Regions from separate parts of the Abyssisolibacter sp. ZYX002 genome, predicted to be linked through region 2. Evidence: riboswitches for the same ligand, from Rfam matches in the RefSeq annotation. Region 2 holds a riboswitch; each other region holds the start of a gene.

Region 1 (2,206 bases), on a different contig from region 2:
AATTTAAAAAAATTTTGACATCATGAGAAAATAATATTATATTTAGTATATAATGTTCAATTTATTTTTTCCAATTTATCAGCACACTAATTACACTATAGAATGGAGGTTATACTTATCAAAACATCTACTAAAAAAATACTAAGAACTTTACCGTTTATATTTGTATCAATTATAGTTATTTTTATCTATCACATGTACTCAACATATTATAGCTTAGAGTCAATCTATAAAAATAATGCTATTATAGTTATATCTCAAAGCTTAGACCAATCAAATAAGTCAGTTACACTTGATCTTAACGACAGCAAAAAGTTTGTTTCTCTTCTAAAGATAGATGATTGGAAAAAAATTAAGCACAAAACAGATGAAGTTCCTAAATTATATTTTCATGCTAAGAACCACGGTAATACCGATTTGGGTATTCTAGATAATGGTATATTAAAATATAAAGATAATAAATACTTTCAAATGCCTATTGACTCATACAATGAATTGATGAAGTTCTTAAATACCTTAAATAAGTTATAGACACGTTCTTATTTTGGTGTTATACTATAAACAATTGAATAATATTTCGGAAGGTTCACATTAGATGTGATTAAAAGGGAAGTCAAGTGTAATTCTTGCACAGCCCCCGCTGCCGTAACTGTTTGTTTAATATCAATATGCCACTGAATATTTCGGGAAGGCGATATTAAGCAATAAACAGGAGTCGGAAGACCTGCCTTTTAGAGATTATTATATTCAAACTTCGGTGGGAAGTTAGAGTATTAGTTGTAACTAGTACGCTATGAAACCGCCTTTTATGGCGGTTTTAGTCTGTAGACAAAAGTCCAGTGATGTTAAAATTTCTGTTGCTCACTTTACCTCTAAGTAAGCTCCGCTACTCAATTTTAACACGCCTTGAACTCGAACTCTTACTACAGTCTGTATCTTGATGAATACAAATATCTTAACTTCCTATCACATACTAATTTGAAAGGAAGTGTTTTTATGTCAAAATGTATAACAGTTATATTTATTATACTATTATCATTTATTGTTTTAATAGGTTGTACAAATTCTCAAATTATAAGCAAGAATGTGCAGAACAGTAAAAGAGCAGTTCTAGTAATAAGTTTTGGTACAAGTCATAATGAAACTAGAAAATTAACTATTGAGGCTACGGAAAATAAGATAGCCAAAGCTTTTCCTGGATATGATCTTAAAAGAGCCTTTACTTCTGAGTTCATAATTAAAAAGCTAAAGAAAAGAGATAATCTAGAAATAGACAATGTAAAAGAAGCACTAGACAAACTAGTTAAAAATGGCTATAGTGAAGTGATAATTCAGCCATTACATATTATGAATGGCTCTGAATATCACGATACTTTAAAAATAGTTGGCGAATATAAAGATAAGTTTAAAAAAGTTAATTTTGGAAATCCACTTTTAACTTCTCCTGATGATTATATAAATTTGGTTGATGCACTATCAACAGAAATGCCCAATTTAAAAGAGAATGAAGCATTGTTTTTTATGGGACATGGTACTCACCATTTTTCAAATTCAGCTTATGCATGTCTTGATTATACATTCAAATACAAAGGTCATGAAAATGTTTACGTAGGAACTGTGGAAGGTTTCCCTACATTAGATACTATATTAAAAATAACCAAAAATAAAGGCTATAAAAAAGTTTATTTGATGCCTTTAATGTTAGTTGCTGGCGACCATGCAACTAATGATATGGCTGGAAAAGATGATGATTCTTGGCGTAGTATACTCGAAAGTAAAGGATATGCTGTAGAGCCAATATTAAAAGGGTTAGGTCAAATAGAGTCAGTACAAGAACTTTACGTCAATCATTTAAAAGAGTCTTTGAAAAAAGAAAAACGTGAAGATTAATTCGCCAAACACCAAAAAGTATAGACATAATAAAAAAGAAAGTTACGACTGAATTTTTTTCATGTTTACAACAATAAGGGGTATCTTATAAGATACCCCTTATTTGCTAATCCAACTCTTTTTCTAATATCTGGACACACTCTTTTATCAATGCAAATACTTTATCATCATTTTCCTTTATGACTCTAAGGTTCGTAATAACATTCTCACACATTCCCCATTCTAGTAAATCATAGAGTTTACTTGACCAGTCTCTACACATATTAAGCGCTATTATCTGATAACATATATCATGTGTTTGCCAATAAATTTCTCT
Region 2 (2,206 bases):
ATGGAACTTCTACCGAAGAAGCAAGATGGTTTAGTAATCAATTTGTTTGTAGCGTTGAGCCTCCACCTGAATTCCCTTATCAAAGTAGGTATTTTGCAACATCTTTTGTATTGGAGCCTGATAAGTAGAATGATATAATAAATAGAAATAAAATTTTCATATTTTTTATGAAAATGCAAAATAATGCTTGTAATTAAGCCAAAATAGTATATACTATAATTATAACTTTGATTCAATAATAAATAGTGATGTATGAATAAACTTGCTTCAAATTTTTTATTCATAGATGCTTTATAGGAATTAAAGAATAAAAATTTTGGAGGTAAAGATATGACTGGAACAGTAAAATGGTTTAACAGTGAAAAAGGATTTGGATTTATTACTACAGAGGAAGGAAACGATGTATTCGCACATTTCTCACAAATCAACAAAGAAGGATTCAAAACATTAGAAGAAGGCGAAAAAGTTTCTTTTGATATAGTTGATGGACCAAAAGGACCACAAGCTGAAAATATTACAGTAATATAATTTTGAAATTCTAAGGGTGTCTAATTAGACACCCTATTATAATGCGAAACTTGACTTTATAATATGATATGTATTAAAATAAAGCTATATTAAAACTGAATATTAGTAAAAGGTTCTCTTTATAAGAAGAGCTAAGAGGGAAAGTGGTGAAATTCCACTACAGCCCCCGCTACTGTAAACATGACGAAATCTAATATCCACTGTGCAAATGGGAAGGAAAGAGAGTAGAATGATTGTAAGTCAGGAGACCTGCCTTTTATCTGGTTAGTATTACTACTTCGGTGGGAGGTAGGTGGTATTTAGCTTTATATGCTTATATAGAGATTTAGAGTATGTGCACACCTATTTTTTAGGTGTGTTTTTTTATATTTATTAAGGTGGTGATGATTTGGCAGGTGTTATTATAGCTGGAACAAATAGTGGGGTAGGAAAGACAACGATATCAATGGGAATAATGAAAGTGTTATCCCAGGAGATGATAGTTCAGCCATACAAAGTTGGACCAGATTATATAGATACTGCGTATCATACATATATAACGAACAGAAAGAGTAGAAATTTGGATTCATGGATGTTAACAGATGACGTTATAAAATATCTATATAATAAAAATAGATTAGGTAGTGATTTTGCAGTCATAGAAGGAGTAATGGGTTTATATGACGGAGCAGAAATAGGAAGTGATATAGGGAGTACAGCAAAAATAGCTAAAATACTCAAATTACCTGTGGTATTGGTCGTGAATGGAGGTGGTTTATCTCAAAGTATAGCTGCTATAGTAAAAGGATATGCAGACTTTGATTCACAAATTGATATAAAGGGAGTAATATTTAACAATGTGAGTTCGGATATTCATTACTATATATTAAAAGAAGCCGTAGAAACCTATACGGATGTAAAGCCACTGGGCTATATGAAGAAAGTTGAGAATATTAAGTTATCTAGCAGACATCTAGGGTTAGTACCATCTTTTGAAAATGAAACATTAGATGGATTACTAACAGAGTTAGCGCTACATGTAAAAGAGACCATAGATATAGATGGATTAGTTAAGTTAGGCAAAGAATATAACAAGACTGAAATCAAAAGCAATCATGTTAAATCTGTATGTGAAAGTTATAAAGGGCTTAGAGTAGCGATAGCAAAAGATGAAGCGTTTAATTTTTATTATCATGATAACTTAGATTTATTCTTAGAAAATGATATAGAGATAGTAACGTTTAGCCCAATACATGATGAGAAGCTACCAGACAATATTCATGGATTAATGTTTGGTGGAGGTTTTCCTGAGGTGTTTGCAAAGGAGTTAGAACAGAATGAGACCATGAAAAACAGCATATTAGAAAAATTATCATCAGGCATACCATATATCGCAGAATGTGGAGGGTTGATGTATCTATGTAATAATATATATGATTTCGACTCAAACAAATACAAAATGGTTGGATGGTTTGATAAAGATTCATATATGACAAAAAGACTACAACGTTTTGGGTATGCGGAGCTTGAGTTAACTGAGAAATGTATATATGGAGAAGAGAGTGATAAAGCAAGAGTACACGAGTTTCATAGATCAAAAGTAGATGAAGGTGGTAAAAAAGTATTCAGATTGAAAAAATACAGAAAAAATAAAATTACAAAAGAGTGGAACTGTGGATATGAAAAGGGAAATGGATTA
Region 3 (2,206 bases), on a different contig from region 2:
CCACTTTTCAGATAGATGTGCTTATTACATACTACAAGAAGTTTTCGCAAAACCTGAGGATTTTGTTGCGTGCGGTGAAGGTGATTTTTTAGTATCTTTTAAAGAATATTATATAGCTCTTCAAGATGCTATGAAGGAGGTAGGTTTAGAAGAATATGAGGTTGGTATAGATACAAAAGATTGCTTCCAAATGAATGTAACCTATTGCGTGTACCATGAGGTAGCTAAGGCATTAGGGAACTCAATAAATTGCTATTATTCAACTTGCTATGGCGATGAAGTTTTCTTTCCTAAACTATGTGAGCAAGTTAATTTTGAATTTAAGAGAGAGGGAACATTAGCTACAGGTAAAACCTGCTGTGATATGAAATTTACTCGTAAGTAAAATTGGTGGGGTCAAGATTGAAAAGTTGACTTATTAAGTTATAATATACGGATACATTTATTATTTAGAATTTTAAAAAATTGTTTTCTATTAAAAACTATAAATTTATAATGTAAGCCATCTTTCAAATTTATTATTACTGCGGGGAATACAAGTAATCAACGACAACGCCTAATATATTTTATATCAGAATATAGTATTTTAATGTTTCTGTAGTTGTCAGATAAGACAAGATTTTGAGTTTTATAAACTAAAAATTCATTACTTAGTAATATCATGCCTCCATGTGCCCCTATATGGCATAAACTTGCAACAAATTGCTTCTTCATGTTGTACCTCCATTTAACAATACAAGTGTAATATTTTGTACATGGGTATTAATATTATTATAACAGAAATAGATATAAACCTTTAACCTAAAAGTATATCATAAAGTAAAATGAGATAGTATAGACATGTTCTAGAGCCAAGACACATTTATTATTTTTTAGTGAAAAACGGTTTTATCACTACAATAAAATATAATCAACCACAAGGGCTCACAAAGGATATGCTATATTACAATAATAAAATAAGAATCAGAAAAGAAACTAATAATTCATTGACAAGAATGAGCTTCAATGGTACACTCATAATATATTTAAAAACTGAATAATAAAGGCTATTGGTGCAATAATATTGTTAAAAGGGAAGTTGGTTAAATTCCAACACGGTCCCGCCACTGTAAGAGCTTAGTATATTCATTATCCACTGTAATTTGTTATGGGAAGGAGAATATACGTATTGCTTGAGTCAGGAGACCTGCCAATAGTAACAATGCTATTTATTGACTCACGAGGATGAGGAGGTGTTATATAACATAGAGGAATTTATAGATTCCTTCCATATGTTTGTAGTGCCCTTTCTTATGAAAGGGCTTTATTAATTGTGAAAATAACTAGCTAATTATGGCTAGTTTTTTGTTTAAGGAGATGAGACTTTGGTAAAGCAATTAGTACAGAATCCTTTATTGATGATTGCAGTTTGTATTGTTTTAGGGCAAATCATAGGGACAATAAGAATAAGACATATCAAACTTGGTAATTCTGCGATACTGTTTTTGGGTTTGTTAATAAGTTATTTATTAACAAAGTATTTAAAAGTAGATATTAGTATAGAAAAAACAGTATTTGAACTAAGTTTGATTGGATTTATAAGTTCAGTAGGGCTTATAGCATCTAAAAATTTAGCAAAGATACTAAAACAGTATGGTATTAAATTCTTAATATTAGCTTTTATTATAACATTTACAGGAGCAGCTACAACACTAATATTTATAAGTTTATTTTATAGCCAAAAAGCAAGTATAGTAGGTACGTATATAGGGGCACTAACTAGCTCACCTGGCTTAGCTACAGCATTAGAAATAGCCAAAGGAATGTATACTGACCAAAGTGCAAATGTAGGATTAGGATATTCGATAGCTTATATACCAGGAGTGTTGCTCGTAATACTATTTACTCAATTAGTAGGAAAGAAAAATAAAGCAATTGTTAGTGAAGAAATAGTTGAAGTATCTGATGAAATTCAAAAGCCTTTTGATTTAGTAAGCTTTATAGTAGTGATAATTGTAGGAACTTTACTAAGTTTGATTGAAATAAAATTAACTAAAACTACGACGCTTTCATTGGGTATGACAGGAGGAGTATTGATAAGCGCTCTAGTGCTTGGTAGTTTGAGAAAAATAGGAAAGTTATCTTTTGATTTTAACGTTACGCATCTTAGTATAATCAGAGATATATCTCTAAATATGTTTCTAGCAATTGTTGGACTAAATTATGG
Region 4 (2,206 bases), 950 kb from region 2:
AATATTGCTGATATTGTGGATATGTAACCATCTATCACTACCGGTGTTTTATATGCTGCACCAGCTATCATCACTCCTGCCATTGCTCCTATTTCAAATCCTCCTACTTTAGCTAATACATCTATTGCATCACTTGGGTTTGGTTTGTTTACTTTTATAGCTGTCTTAATAACATCTATTTTGTTTTGTAATCTCTCTACAGGCAAATTTGCTCCTATTCCTGTTATTTCCTCTGGTGTATATCCTGCTATAGCACTTAGTATCGCTGTTGTTGGTGTTGTGTTTCCTATGCCCATCTCTCCAGTTGCTAGTATGTTTTTACCTTTTTTAATCTGTTCTATCGCTACTTCTATTCCTATCTCTATTGACCTTATTGCTTCTTCTCTGCTCATTGCAGGGCCTTTTTTTATGTTGTTTGTTCCCCTTCTTATGACTTTATTTATCACATCTTTGTTGTCTATCTCATGCTTAACTCCTACATTTACTGATATGATATCTGCACCCACTAGTTTACCTACTGCACATACTCCTGTCAGTCCTTTAGTAAAGTTTATGGTTTGCATAGCTGTAACTATTTGATCACTTTTTGCGATTCCTTCTTCACACACACCGTGATCTCCTGCTAATACTATGATAGCTTTTTTATCTACTTTGGGATGAAGTTCTCCTGTTATCCCTGACAATTTTACTGCTATGTCTTCAAGCTTTCCCATGCTACCTATTGGTTTGATTAGATTGTCGATTCTTTCTCTTGTTATGCTCATTGCCTCTTCATCTAGTGATGTGATTTTTTTCAATGTTTCATTTAGTAGTTTCATTTTTATCCTCCTTTTGTAAAATAAAAAAGTTCACGGCTTATTTGAAGTACATCAAATAAACCATGAACTTTACCATTACTCATGAATATATAGCCTTATAGGCAGGTCTCCTGACTTGGTTTCATTGCTCTATAAATCTTCCCAGACTGAATCCAGTGATATCTTTTATATCGCTCCACCTTACAGTGGTGGGACCGTTAGAGATTTTCACTCTATTCCCTATTCTCCTTTTTCAAGGCACCTATAGACTTTGTTGGTTATAATTATTATATTAATAAATCGGATATTTGTCACATAAATTTAATACTTGTTTTTCTATTTCTTTTAAATCTCTCTTTTCTGTCAACGTATCATCTATTATCTGAGCTATTTCTACCATATCCTCTTCTTTAAGCCCTCTAGTCGTAACTGCTGGTGTACCTATTCTAAGGCCACTTGTTACAAATGGACTTTGTGGATCAAATGGTATGGTGTTCTTATTTGTTGTAACTCTTACAGCTTCTAGCTTTTTCTCTGCTTCTTTACCTGTAAGATTTTTATTTCTTAAGTCAAGTAATATTAGATGATTGTCTGTTCCATTTGATACTAATTTAAATCCTCTTTTTACTAGCTCTTCCCCTAAAACTTTGGCATTCTTTACTACTTGCTTTTGATAATCTACAAAATCTGGCTGTAATGCTTCTTTGAAGCTTACTGCTTTAGCTGCTATAACATGCATTAGTGGTCCACCTTGGATTCCTGGGAATATAGCTTTATCTATCATCTTTGCATACTCAGCTTTACATAGTATTGCTCCACCTCTTGGTCCTCTTAGTGTTTTATGAGTTGTAGTTGTCACAAAATCAGCATATGGTATTGGGCTAGGATGTAATCCTGCTGCGACTAAACCAGCTATATGTGCCATATCTACCATTAAGTACGCTCCAACTTCATCTGCTATCTCTCTGAATTTTGCAAAATCTATTATTCTAGGATATGCACTTGTACCAGCCACTATTAATTTTGGTTTTTCTTTTAATGCCAGTTGTCTAACTTCTTCGTAGTCTAATACTTCTGTATCTTTATCTACTCCGTAAGCTACAAAATCAAAGTATGCTCCTGACATATTTACAGGGCTACCATGTGTTAAATGTCCTCCATGGCTAAGATTCATACCTAAAACTTTATCTCCAGGTTTTAGAACTGAAAAATAAACTCCAAAATTAGCGTTTGATCCTGAATGAGGCTGAACATTAGCATGGTCTGCACCAAAAAGCTTTTTTAATCTCTCTATTGCAAGTATTTCAACCTCATCAACAAATTCACATCCACCATAATATCTCTTTTTTGGATATCCCTCTGCATATTTGTTTGTTAAATGGCTTCCCATCACTTCCATAACCGTTTCT

The links. Region 2 has a riboswitch for cobalamin ahead of P3X86_RS00655 (cobyrinic acid a,c-diamide synthase CobB). Riboswitches for the same ligand answer to the same signal wherever they lie in the genome.
Region 1: linked by a shared signal. The riboswitch ahead of P3X86_RS11100 (sirohydrochlorin cobaltochelatase) and the one ahead of P3X86_RS00655 (cobyrinic acid a,c-diamide synthase CobB) in region 2 are both predicted to bind cobalamin.
Region 3: linked by a shared signal. The riboswitch ahead of P3X86_RS10835 (aspartate-alanine antiporter-like transporter) and the one ahead of P3X86_RS00655 (cobyrinic acid a,c-diamide synthase CobB) in region 2 are both predicted to bind cobalamin.
Region 4: linked by a shared signal. The riboswitch ahead of cobT (nicotinate-nucleotide--dimethylbenzimidazole phosphoribosyltransferase) and the one ahead of P3X86_RS00655 (cobyrinic acid a,c-diamide synthase CobB) in region 2 are both predicted to bind cobalamin.

Annotation. Positions count from the first base shown of each region.
Region 1 covers NZ_JARMXH010000003.1:224,515-226,720, reverse strand. Annotated here, with positions in the region: gene P3X86_RS11105 (hypothetical protein) at 103-531, shown strand; cobalamin riboswitch at 566-746, shown strand; gene P3X86_RS11100 (sirohydrochlorin cobaltochelatase) at 997-1,890, shown strand; gene P3X86_RS11095 (hypothetical protein) at 1,997-2,206, opposite strand, start outside.
Region 2 covers NZ_JARMXH010000001.1:153,669-155,874, forward strand. Annotated here, with positions in the region: gene P3X86_RS00645 (hypothetical protein) at 1-128, shown strand, start outside; gene P3X86_RS00650 (cold shock domain-containing protein) at 331-528, shown strand; cobalamin riboswitch at 622-799, shown strand; gene P3X86_RS00655 (cobyrinic acid a,c-diamide synthase CobB) at 917-2,206, shown strand, end outside.
Region 3 covers NZ_JARMXH010000003.1:170,935-173,140, forward strand. Annotated here, with positions in the region: gene P3X86_RS10825 (L-2-amino-thiazoline-4-carboxylic acid hydrolase) at 1-385, shown strand, start outside; gene P3X86_RS10830 (hypothetical protein) at 544-714, opposite strand; cobalamin riboswitch at 1,034-1,208, shown strand; gene P3X86_RS10835 (aspartate-alanine antiporter-like transporter) at 1,365-2,206, shown strand, end outside.
Region 4 covers NZ_JARMXH010000001.1:1,099,957-1,102,162, forward strand. Annotated here, with positions in the region: gene cobT (nicotinate-nucleotide--dimethylbenzimidazole phosphoribosyltransferase) at 1-818, opposite strand, end outside; cobalamin riboswitch at 902-1,078, opposite strand; gene P3X86_RS04990 (serine hydroxymethyltransferase) at 1,090-2,206, opposite strand, start outside.